2 regions of the Corynebacterium glucuronolyticum DSM 44120 genome follow, and region 2 is predicted to be linked to the other one. Evidence: predicted binding sites of a transcription regulator. Region 2 holds the regulator's gene; the other holds the start of a gene.
The links. Region 2 encodes LexA, which represses DNA repair genes until DNA is damaged. Its sites were predicted from a motif close to CGAACANNTGTTCG; they were not measured.
Positions count from the first base shown of each region.

Region 1 (4,421 bases), 1.1 Mb from region 2:
CCTGCGACACCGTGAGATCGGCCCGGCGCGCGAGATCTGGAATGGAGGTGAACGGGCGGGCGGCCTCCACCCGCGTGGCGGCCTCCTCCCCCAGGCCACGGACGAGGTTGAGCCCCAGGCGGATCGCGCGCCCACCGTCGGCAGTGTCCGCCTCTTCACCGGAAACCTGCACGTCGATGGGCAGGATGGTGATGCCGTGGCGGCGCGCGTCGGCGATCAAAGACTGCGGGGAGTAGAAGCCCATCGGCTGGGCGCGCAACAGGCCAACGGTGAATTCCGCCGGGTAGTAGTACTTGAACCAAGCGGAAAAGTAGACGAGGCCGGCAAACGATTGCGAGTGCGACTCGGGGAAGCCGTAGGCCGCGAAGGCGACCATCTTCATCCATAGCTTCTGCGCAACGTCGCCGGTGATCCCGTGCGTGGCGGCCAGCCCGTCGAAGAACCGCTCCTTCAGCTTGGCCATTCGTTCCGGCGAGCGCTTGGAGCCCATCGCGCGGCGCAGCTCGTCGGCCTCAGCCCCTGTGAAACCTGCGGCATCCTTGGCCATCTGCATGAGTTGTTCCTGGAAGAGCGGAATGCCAAGCGTTTTTCCCAGGGCGTTTTCCAGGCACGGGTGGTCGTAGGTGACGGGCTCCTGGCCGTTGCGGCGGCGGATGTAGGGGTGGACGGAGCCACCCTGGATGGGGCCGGGGCGGACGAGGGCGACCTCCACCACGATGTCGAAAAAGCGGCGGGGTTTAAGGCGGGGCAGGGTCGACATTTGGGCGCGGGATTCTACTTGGAAGACACCGACGGTGTCGGCGCGCTGCAGCATCTCGTAGATGTGTGGGTCGTCGAGGGGGATTTCCCACAGGTGGACGTCGGTGCCACGGTGGGTTTTCACCTGGTCCACCATGTGGTGCAGTGCGCCGAGCATGCCGAGGCCGAGGAGGTCGAATTTGACCAGGCCACCGTAGGCGGCGGCGTCCTTGTCCCACTGGATGACGCTGCGGTTTTCCATGCGTGCCCACTCGGTGGGGACAACGTCAGCGATGGGGCGGTCGCAGATGACCATGCCACCGGAGTGGATGCCAAGGTGCCGGGGCTGGCCCTTGAACTGCGCGGCGAGCGCGACAACAGGTTCCGGTGGCTCCTCCACGCCACGTGACCAGGCATCGATGGTGCCCTGGGGGTAGCCGAGGGCGCGGCCGGCGTCGCGGACGGCACCTTTCGTGCGGTAGGTGATGACGTTGGCCACCTGGGCGGCGTTGTCGCGGCCGTATTTTTGGTAGACGTATTGGATGACTTCCTCGCGGCGGCCGGCCTCGATGTCGAGGTCAATGTCGGGTGGGCCGTCGCGGTCGGGCGATAGGAACCGTTCGAACAGGAGCTTCGCGTGGATGGGTTCAACGGCGGTGATGCCCAGCGCGAAGCACACGGCGGAGTTGGCCGCCGATCCGCGCCCCTGGCAGTAGATGTTTTCATGGTGGCAGAAGTCGACGATGTCATTGACGATGAGGAAGTATCCGGGAAAATCCAGCTCCTCGATGACGGCAAGCTCCCGCTCGATTTGCTCCCGCGCCTTCTTCTTGATGCTTTCCGGTCGGCTGTGGTACCGCACAGGTGTCCGCTTGTCGACGATCCCCCGTAGGTAGTCCATCTCGTTTCCGTAGGGCTCCGGCACGTCCCACAGGGGGAGGTTCGGGGAGACGAGGTCGAAGGCAAACGCGCAGCGGTGGGCGACGCGCACGGTCTCCTTCACAAGCCGCTCCCTGCCGGGGGCGGCGCGCAGCAGGCGATCGGCACCACGCAACCACATTGCGCCCAACGGATGGAGGTGGGGTTCCGCCTGACTGAGCGATTCTCGGCGTGCGAGGGCCGCTTTGGCGGCGGCGAGGTGGCCGGCGTCAATGGTGGCGGCGCGTGGCGCACCCGAGAGGATGCGGCTCAGCCGCGGGTCGGCGCGGTCTAGGTCGGCAAACTGGTCGGCATCCTCGGGAAGCCCGCGGACCTGGTACTCGAGACTCACGTTCTGAGCGCCGAAGCAGTCGACAATGCGGTCGAGTTCGGGCAGCCAGGCGTGATCGACGAGGACATGGAGGCCACCGGCGGCGGCGATCGTCTCAAGAGGCGGGTAGTACAGCACGTCTTTCTCCCCGCTGGCCATGTGGGCATCGGTGATGAGGTGGGACAGCGTGACGTAGCCCTCGTAGCCAATCGCCAAAACGGTCAGGGCGCGATCCGGTTCCAGCGACAGCTCCGCACCGAATACTGTTTCCAGGCCGGTGTCACGCGCTGCCTCGGCAAACGCCACCGCGCCGTAGAAACCGTCGCGGTCTGTCAGGGCGAGGCCCGTAAGCCCCAGCTGAACGGCGCGTTCGACGAGCTCCTCCGGGTCGCTCGCCCCACCGAGGAAAGAGTACGAGCTTGTACAATGAAGCTCCGCGAAGGCAGTGGCAGCAGGGTGGACGTGCGCGGAATGCCGGTGCGTATCCGGTGCGGGTACAAGGTCGGGCACATCGCGGCCACTCATGACGGCCTCAAGCATCTTCCAACTCAACACCGAAGCATTTATCCCACCGAACATGTGTACCATTTTCGCACACCTGTTCTTTCCCCGCAATTTGAACCAAGCTGTTTATTTCCCTACCTGGATAGATGCAGGGTTTTGCAGGTTTTATAAAATTTTTTCTAGACCGAGTTGTACATTTTTATTTGGACTGCTACCGTTACGTTCCAACAACACCAGTAAAGGAGAAATTAATCATGTTGAAGAAACTGACCGCCCTGGCTGCGGCTGCTGTTATCGCCACCACCGGCCTTACCGCCTGCAGCAACGAGGAGACCTCCGCAGATACCACGACGATCCGCATCGGCACCACCGATGCCTCCAAGAAGGCGTGGAAGGTATTCGAGGAGAAAGCCAAGGAAGAGGGCATCAAGCTCGACATCCAGAACTTTGGCGATTACTCCACCCCGAACACCGCCCTCAGCGAGGATCAGCTCGACGTTAACCTCTTCCAGCACCTCAAGTTCCTGGCCGAGTACAACGTGGGTGCCGGCGACAACCTCACCCCCGTGGGCGCTACCGAGATTGTTCCGCTAGCCATTTTCTGGAAGGACCACACCTCCCTCGATGGCATTGAGGGCCAGGGGATCGCCATCCCGAACGACCCCTCCAACCAGGGTCGCGCGATTAACGTCCTCGTCCAGGCCGGCCTGGTCAAGCTGAAGACCGAGGGACTCATTACCCCGACACCTGCGGATATCGACCAGGATGCCTCCAAGGTCAAGGTCCAGCCGGTTGACGCTGCACAGACCACCGCCGCTTACGGCGAGGGCAAGCCCGCTGTGATCAACAACTCCTTCCTCGACCGCGCGGGCATCGACCCGACCACCTCGGTCTTCCAGGATGACCCGAACTCCACCGAGGCCGAGCCGTACATCAACGCGTTCGTGACCAAGGCTGAGGACAAGGACGATCCGACCATCCAGAAGCTGGTCAAGATCTGGCACGACCCGGAGGTCACCGCAGCTGTTGCCGATGACTCCAACGGCACCTCCGTTCCGGTTGAGCGCTCCGCCGATGAGCTTCAGGCCATCCTTGACCGCCTCGAAGAGGCGCAAAAGGCCAGCAAGTAAGTAACTTTTGCACACACAAACCGCCCCTCGGGGCGGTTTTTACCTTGGGAGAACATGTGACCCACACAGAGGGAACTCGCGTTGAGTTCCGCAACGTCAGCAAGATCTTTTCCAACGGAGGAAAGGACACGAAGGCGCTCGATAACGTCAATCTCACCGTCGAACCCGGCGAGGTCTTGGGCGTTATCGGCTACTCAGGTGCCGGCAAGTCCACCCTCGTCCGCATGATCAACGGACTCGATACGCCGACCTCCGGTGAAGTACTTCTCGACGGCACGGACATCGTCCCCCTGCCCGAGCGCAAGCTGCGCACCCTACGCAGCTCCATCGGCATGATCTTCCAGCAGTTCAACCTGTTTAACTCCCGCTCGGCGGCCGCGAACATCGAGTATCCCCTCAAACTCGCGGGCGTGCCCAAGGAGGAACGGAAGCGCCGCGTGGCGGAACTGCTCGAGTTCGTTGGCCTCTCCGACAAGGGTGGCAACTACCCCGAGCAGCTGTCCGGCGGCCAGAAGCAGCGCGTTGGCATCGCCCGCGCCCTCGCCACCAACCCCTCCCTCCTGCTTGCCGACGAAGCGACCTCCGCTCTCGACCCCGAAACCACCCTCGACGTACTGAACCTGCTGCGCCGGGTGAACCGCGAGCTGGGCATCACCATCGTCGTCATCACCCACGAGATGGGGGTCGTCCGCGCCATCGCCGACAAGGTCGCCGTCATGGAGGCCGGGCGCGTGGTCGAATACAACGATGTCTACCACGTCTTTTCCGACCCCCAGACCGCCGTCGCCCGCCGCTTCGTG
Region 1 covers NZ_CP047452.1:587,131-591,551, reverse strand. Annotated here, with positions in the region: gene CGLUCO_RS02800 (error-prone DNA polymerase) at 1-2,575, opposite strand, end outside; gene CGLUCO_RS02795 (MetQ/NlpA family ABC transporter substrate-binding protein) at 2,746-3,621, shown strand; gene CGLUCO_RS02790 (methionine ABC transporter ATP-binding protein) at 3,678-4,421, shown strand, end outside.
Region 1: CGLUCO_RS02800 (error-prone DNA polymerase) is a predicted target of LexA. The motif match lies at 2,579-2,592, and genes of this name have one in related genera.

Region 2 (4,421 bases):
GACGGACCTGCTATTGATGACATTCGCAAACAACTCGACATCATCGTTCCGAAGAACGCTGTGTCCACCTTCGGGATTCAGAGGCTCACACATCTCCAGCGCTACATTCAAGCTGCACGAATCCGACTCGACGATCTCGAGGCCGACCCCCAAAAAGACGAACAACGGCAGGACATTATTGACCGGCTCGCCGGCCAGCTCTCTTCAAAGCTCAATCGGCTTCCGAAGTCAGCCCGGCACAGCAAAAAGGTGAAGGATATCATCTGGCTCATCCAGGAACTTCGAGTGAGCCTATTCGCGCAACGTCTTGGCACGGCGACGAAAGTATCGGAAAAGAAGATCTCTAAACAAATCACCGCGCTCTAGCTGCACATTAGAGCCGATTTTCCCGTCTTTCGTCGCGCCTCAGCGCCCGGATTTCCTTCTCGAAATCGTCTGCCGAGTCGAATGACTTATAAACAGAAGCGAAGCGAAGATAGGCAACCTCGTCGAGATCCCTCAACGGACGCAGAATAGCCTTGCCGATATCGTTTGCCGGTATCTGCGAGGATCCTTTCTGCCGCACGGTCAGCTCCACTTCTTGAGCGAGCTTCTTCAACGAATCCTCCGACACAGACCTTCCCTGGCAGGCACGACGAACTCCGCGAATGACTTTGTCCCTGCTAAAAGGCTCCGTCAGTCCGTTGCGTTTAAGGACGAGCAGCACTGCCTGCTCCATTGTCGTAAAACGCCCTTTACACTGCGGGCATTCCCTCCGGCGCCTGATGGCACTCCCCTGATCTACCACCCGTGAGTCAATGACTCTGCTGGTGGAGCATTTACAAAACGGACAATGCATAGCTCTCCTCATCGCGTGTACTAAACCACGAGCAGCCACTCCACTGCTGTGCCCCTCAGTTTAGCCAAGCAACGGGGAAGCCCCCATCGATGCGGGCTATTGCGCAACGAGGGCCGTTTCGAGTTGCGCGATGTCATTGTTAGGGGTCTGCTCCCCAGATCCGATGAAAAGCGAGCCTATAAGTACGAGACCGAAAAGAAGCCCAATACCCATATCCCTCATCTTTGCTGTGAGCGACGACACCGAAGACGTATGTGCACCCACCGTATTTTCGTTCGATGATTTGTGCGTGCGTGCCGTTTCTTCATCCGCTCGTGCGAATGTTCGATGTTCGCCATGTAAAGTTCGAACAGTGTGGCCACTGCGACGCACCCCTACTGGCGTACCGCCATTCCACACAGCAACCGGGCACGCCACCTCGCGGCGGTACCCAACCATCCCGTTCGCGCCCTTTAATCCACTGGTAACAATAGCCATAGTAAACCTTCCTTACGCTTTCTTCTCTGTGCGGGCCCTACTTTACATATCGACACACACACGCTTCACTAGTTTTCGAACACATGCCCCATATTAGAACATGTGGTCGTCCTTGTAAAGACTCGTTCGCGCCGTCCGAACTGCCCACCCCCGTTCCCCTCTCGAACACCTGTTGTATCTTTGCTAGACTAAGAACTCGATAATGGACATCACCGAACGCAACGGTCGATCCATAATCACACCGGCAATTGCAAGACGCGGGTAAGGAAGAATATGGCAACGAGGAAGAAGCGCGCAGAGCACGCTAGCGGGAAGAAACATCTTGACCAGCGAGTGCTATCAGACCGCCAAAAGCGCATTATGGAGGTAATTAGGGATTCCGTCGCCCTCCGTGGATATCCGCCGAGTATTCGCGAGATTGGTGATGCCACTGGACTCCAGTCCACGTCATCGGTTGCCTACCAGCTGAAGGAGCTCGAGAAGAAGGGTTTCCTTAAACGCGATCCGAATAAACCCCGTGCCGTAGATGTCCGTCACCTCCGCGAAACCGCACCCGAGAAATCCAAAGTTTCTATCGACGAGGACGGTGTACTCAAGGAAGGCTTCGTTGCACCGGCATACATCCCTGTTGTAGGGACCATTTCCGCCGGTCTCCCCGTTCTCGCCGAGGAGACGATTGAGGAATATATGCCTCTACCATCAGAACTCGTAGGTGATGGCGAACTTTTCATGCTGGAAGTTAACGGGCGCTCGATGAAGGACGCCGGAATCATGGATGGCGATTGGGTCATTTGCAAAAGGCAGTCCATCGCAGAAAAGGGCGACTTTGTAGCCGCGCTCATCGACGGCGAAGCGACGGTGAAGGAATTCCACAAGGACTCGACGGGCGTGTGGCTTCTGCCCTACAACGAAAGCTTTGACCCGATTCCCGGCAATGACGCAGAGATTCTCGGCATTGTAACCGCCGTTTTCCGTAGCTACTAAAATCTTCCGCACCGTCCAGCCGAGTTTTTCATCGACTGGACGGTTTTTCTTTGCCCCATTCCCCTCTCCCCCACATGAGGGTAAGAGGCATGCCCGCATAGACATCTAACCATTTTTGTTTGCCCATTCGAAATCTTCTTACGACGCTTAATTTCGCACTACAGAGGGGTTCCTCAAATTTAGGGCAGGCTTCTGGCACTGCCCATCTTCGCGACGAATTACCAAACACGCATGCCCGAACGTAAGCAATCCCACAAATTTAATGCCACAATAGTGTTGGTTTTGATTAGGAGACACCGTATCAATGCCCGATTGCTGCTGATTTGCGGTGAGTAATCCTCTGTATTTCGCAAAGCGTGGCACAAAACAGACCGGGTACGCCCTTAAGGGGTTTACTGCAGGGCCGAGCTAGGAATGGAGTGACCGACAAGTGTATGCAGAAGAACGTAGGCGACAGATCACCTCGCTGACCGCGGTCGAAGGTCGCGTGAACGTAACCGAGCTTGCAGAAAGGTTTAACGTCACTGCCGAGACAATCCGTAGGGATCTCGCTGTCCTCAATCAGGAGGGTGCCGTTCACCGCGTTCACGGTGGCGCGGTTGCTAGCCAGAATTACCAGACCACGGAACGAAGCGTAGACATCCGCGCACGCAGCGCTTCGGGAGCAAAGCACGATATTGCCAAGGCGGCACTGAAGTTCCTCCCTGAACCACAAGGAGGAATGTTCCTTGATGCGGGAACCACAGTCATGCAACTGGCCCACATGCTCGCAGAGCACCCGGACGCTAAGAAGTGGTCCATCGTTACTAATTGTCTGTCTATTGCACTCGATCTTGCCTCTGCCGGATTGGACGAGGTCCAGCTGCTTGGTGGCAGCGTTCGAGCCATCACCCAGGCTGTAGTCGGCGATACGGCACTGCGCGCTCTGGCGCTCATGCGGGCAGATGTCGCTTTTATCGGCACCAACGCGCTGACCTTGGACCACGGACTGTCCACAGCCGATAGCCAGGAGGCTGCGGTGAAGAGAGCAATGATCACCAACGCCCGCACCGTTGTCGCTCTGTGCGACTCCACCAAGATGGGCTCCGACTACCTTGTCTCTTTTGCCTCCCTTGATGACATCGACGTTGTCATCACCGATACCGGAGCACCTCAGAGTTTCGTAGACGCGATGCGAGAACGCTCCATCAACGTCATTATCGCAGACGCTTAAACATCAACGCACAAGCCGAGGGAAGCCACATTCCCTCGGCTTTTCTTCGCACCCCTCAACCTTTGCCCGTTTTCACACATTTTGCACGTGTCCTAAGTCTCATTATTCATGCACACCTTCTAATCCACACATGTGCGCGTTACAGTGTAAGCACAGGTCGTTAACCACTTTGTAGACTGCCACATTCCGGGTACACCCCAGAGGAATTTCCCACCTCTCACGATGTCCGGTTTCCCTCAGTTTTCAAGTGGGATCGCAAAGATCGCACCAAGTGAAGTCGATAGGACAACACCAGATCAGGCTCTGCTTCACGCTGGGTGGTGTGGCGCATGTTAGGAAGGAGGAGACGCATGAGGTTTTCAGAACGCCAAGAGCTCATTGAAACTTCGCTCGCTCGAGACGGCCATGTCAGCGTTCCATCGCTTGCAAAGGCGTGTGGCGTTGCCCCCGAGACGGCGAGACGAGATTTAGCCAAGTTGGAAAAAATGGGTCTCGTACGCCGAGTGCACGGCGGAGCAATACCGCCGACACATGAGGGAAGTGAGCCCGATAGTTACACAGCAAACCTTGTTCAGGTCGCTGCGCCAAGCTACCGCGAAGAAACCGCGTACTCCGATAAGACACAGCAGCACGTGCCGGAAAAATCGGCTATCGCTCGTGCAGCACTGGAGCTGATCCCCTCGGGGCCGTGTTCCATCACAATTGACGCCGGGACTACTACCGCTGCCCTCGCAGCAGCTCTACGCCATTCGTCACCGGACAAAGGGTCCACGTTTGTGACTAATTCTATGCCGGTCGCTGAGATTCTTTCTGGTGGCGGGCTTACCGGTGTCAACGTCGTCGGTGGCAACGTTCGGCCGTATACACGGGCAATCGTTGGCGAGGCGGCCGCGCGCCACTTTTACTCAC
Region 2 covers NZ_CP047452.1:1,659,367-1,663,787, forward strand. Annotated here, with positions in the region: gene hrpA (ATP-dependent RNA helicase HrpA) at 1-366, shown strand, start outside; gene nrdR (transcriptional regulator NrdR) at 374-838, opposite strand; gene CGLUCO_RS07350 (hypothetical protein) at 935-1,315, opposite strand; gene lexA (transcriptional repressor LexA) at 1,589-2,299, shown strand; gene sugR (transcriptional regulator SugR) at 2,730-3,512, shown strand; gene CGLUCO_RS07365 (DeoR/GlpR family DNA-binding transcription regulator) at 3,863-4,421, shown strand, end outside.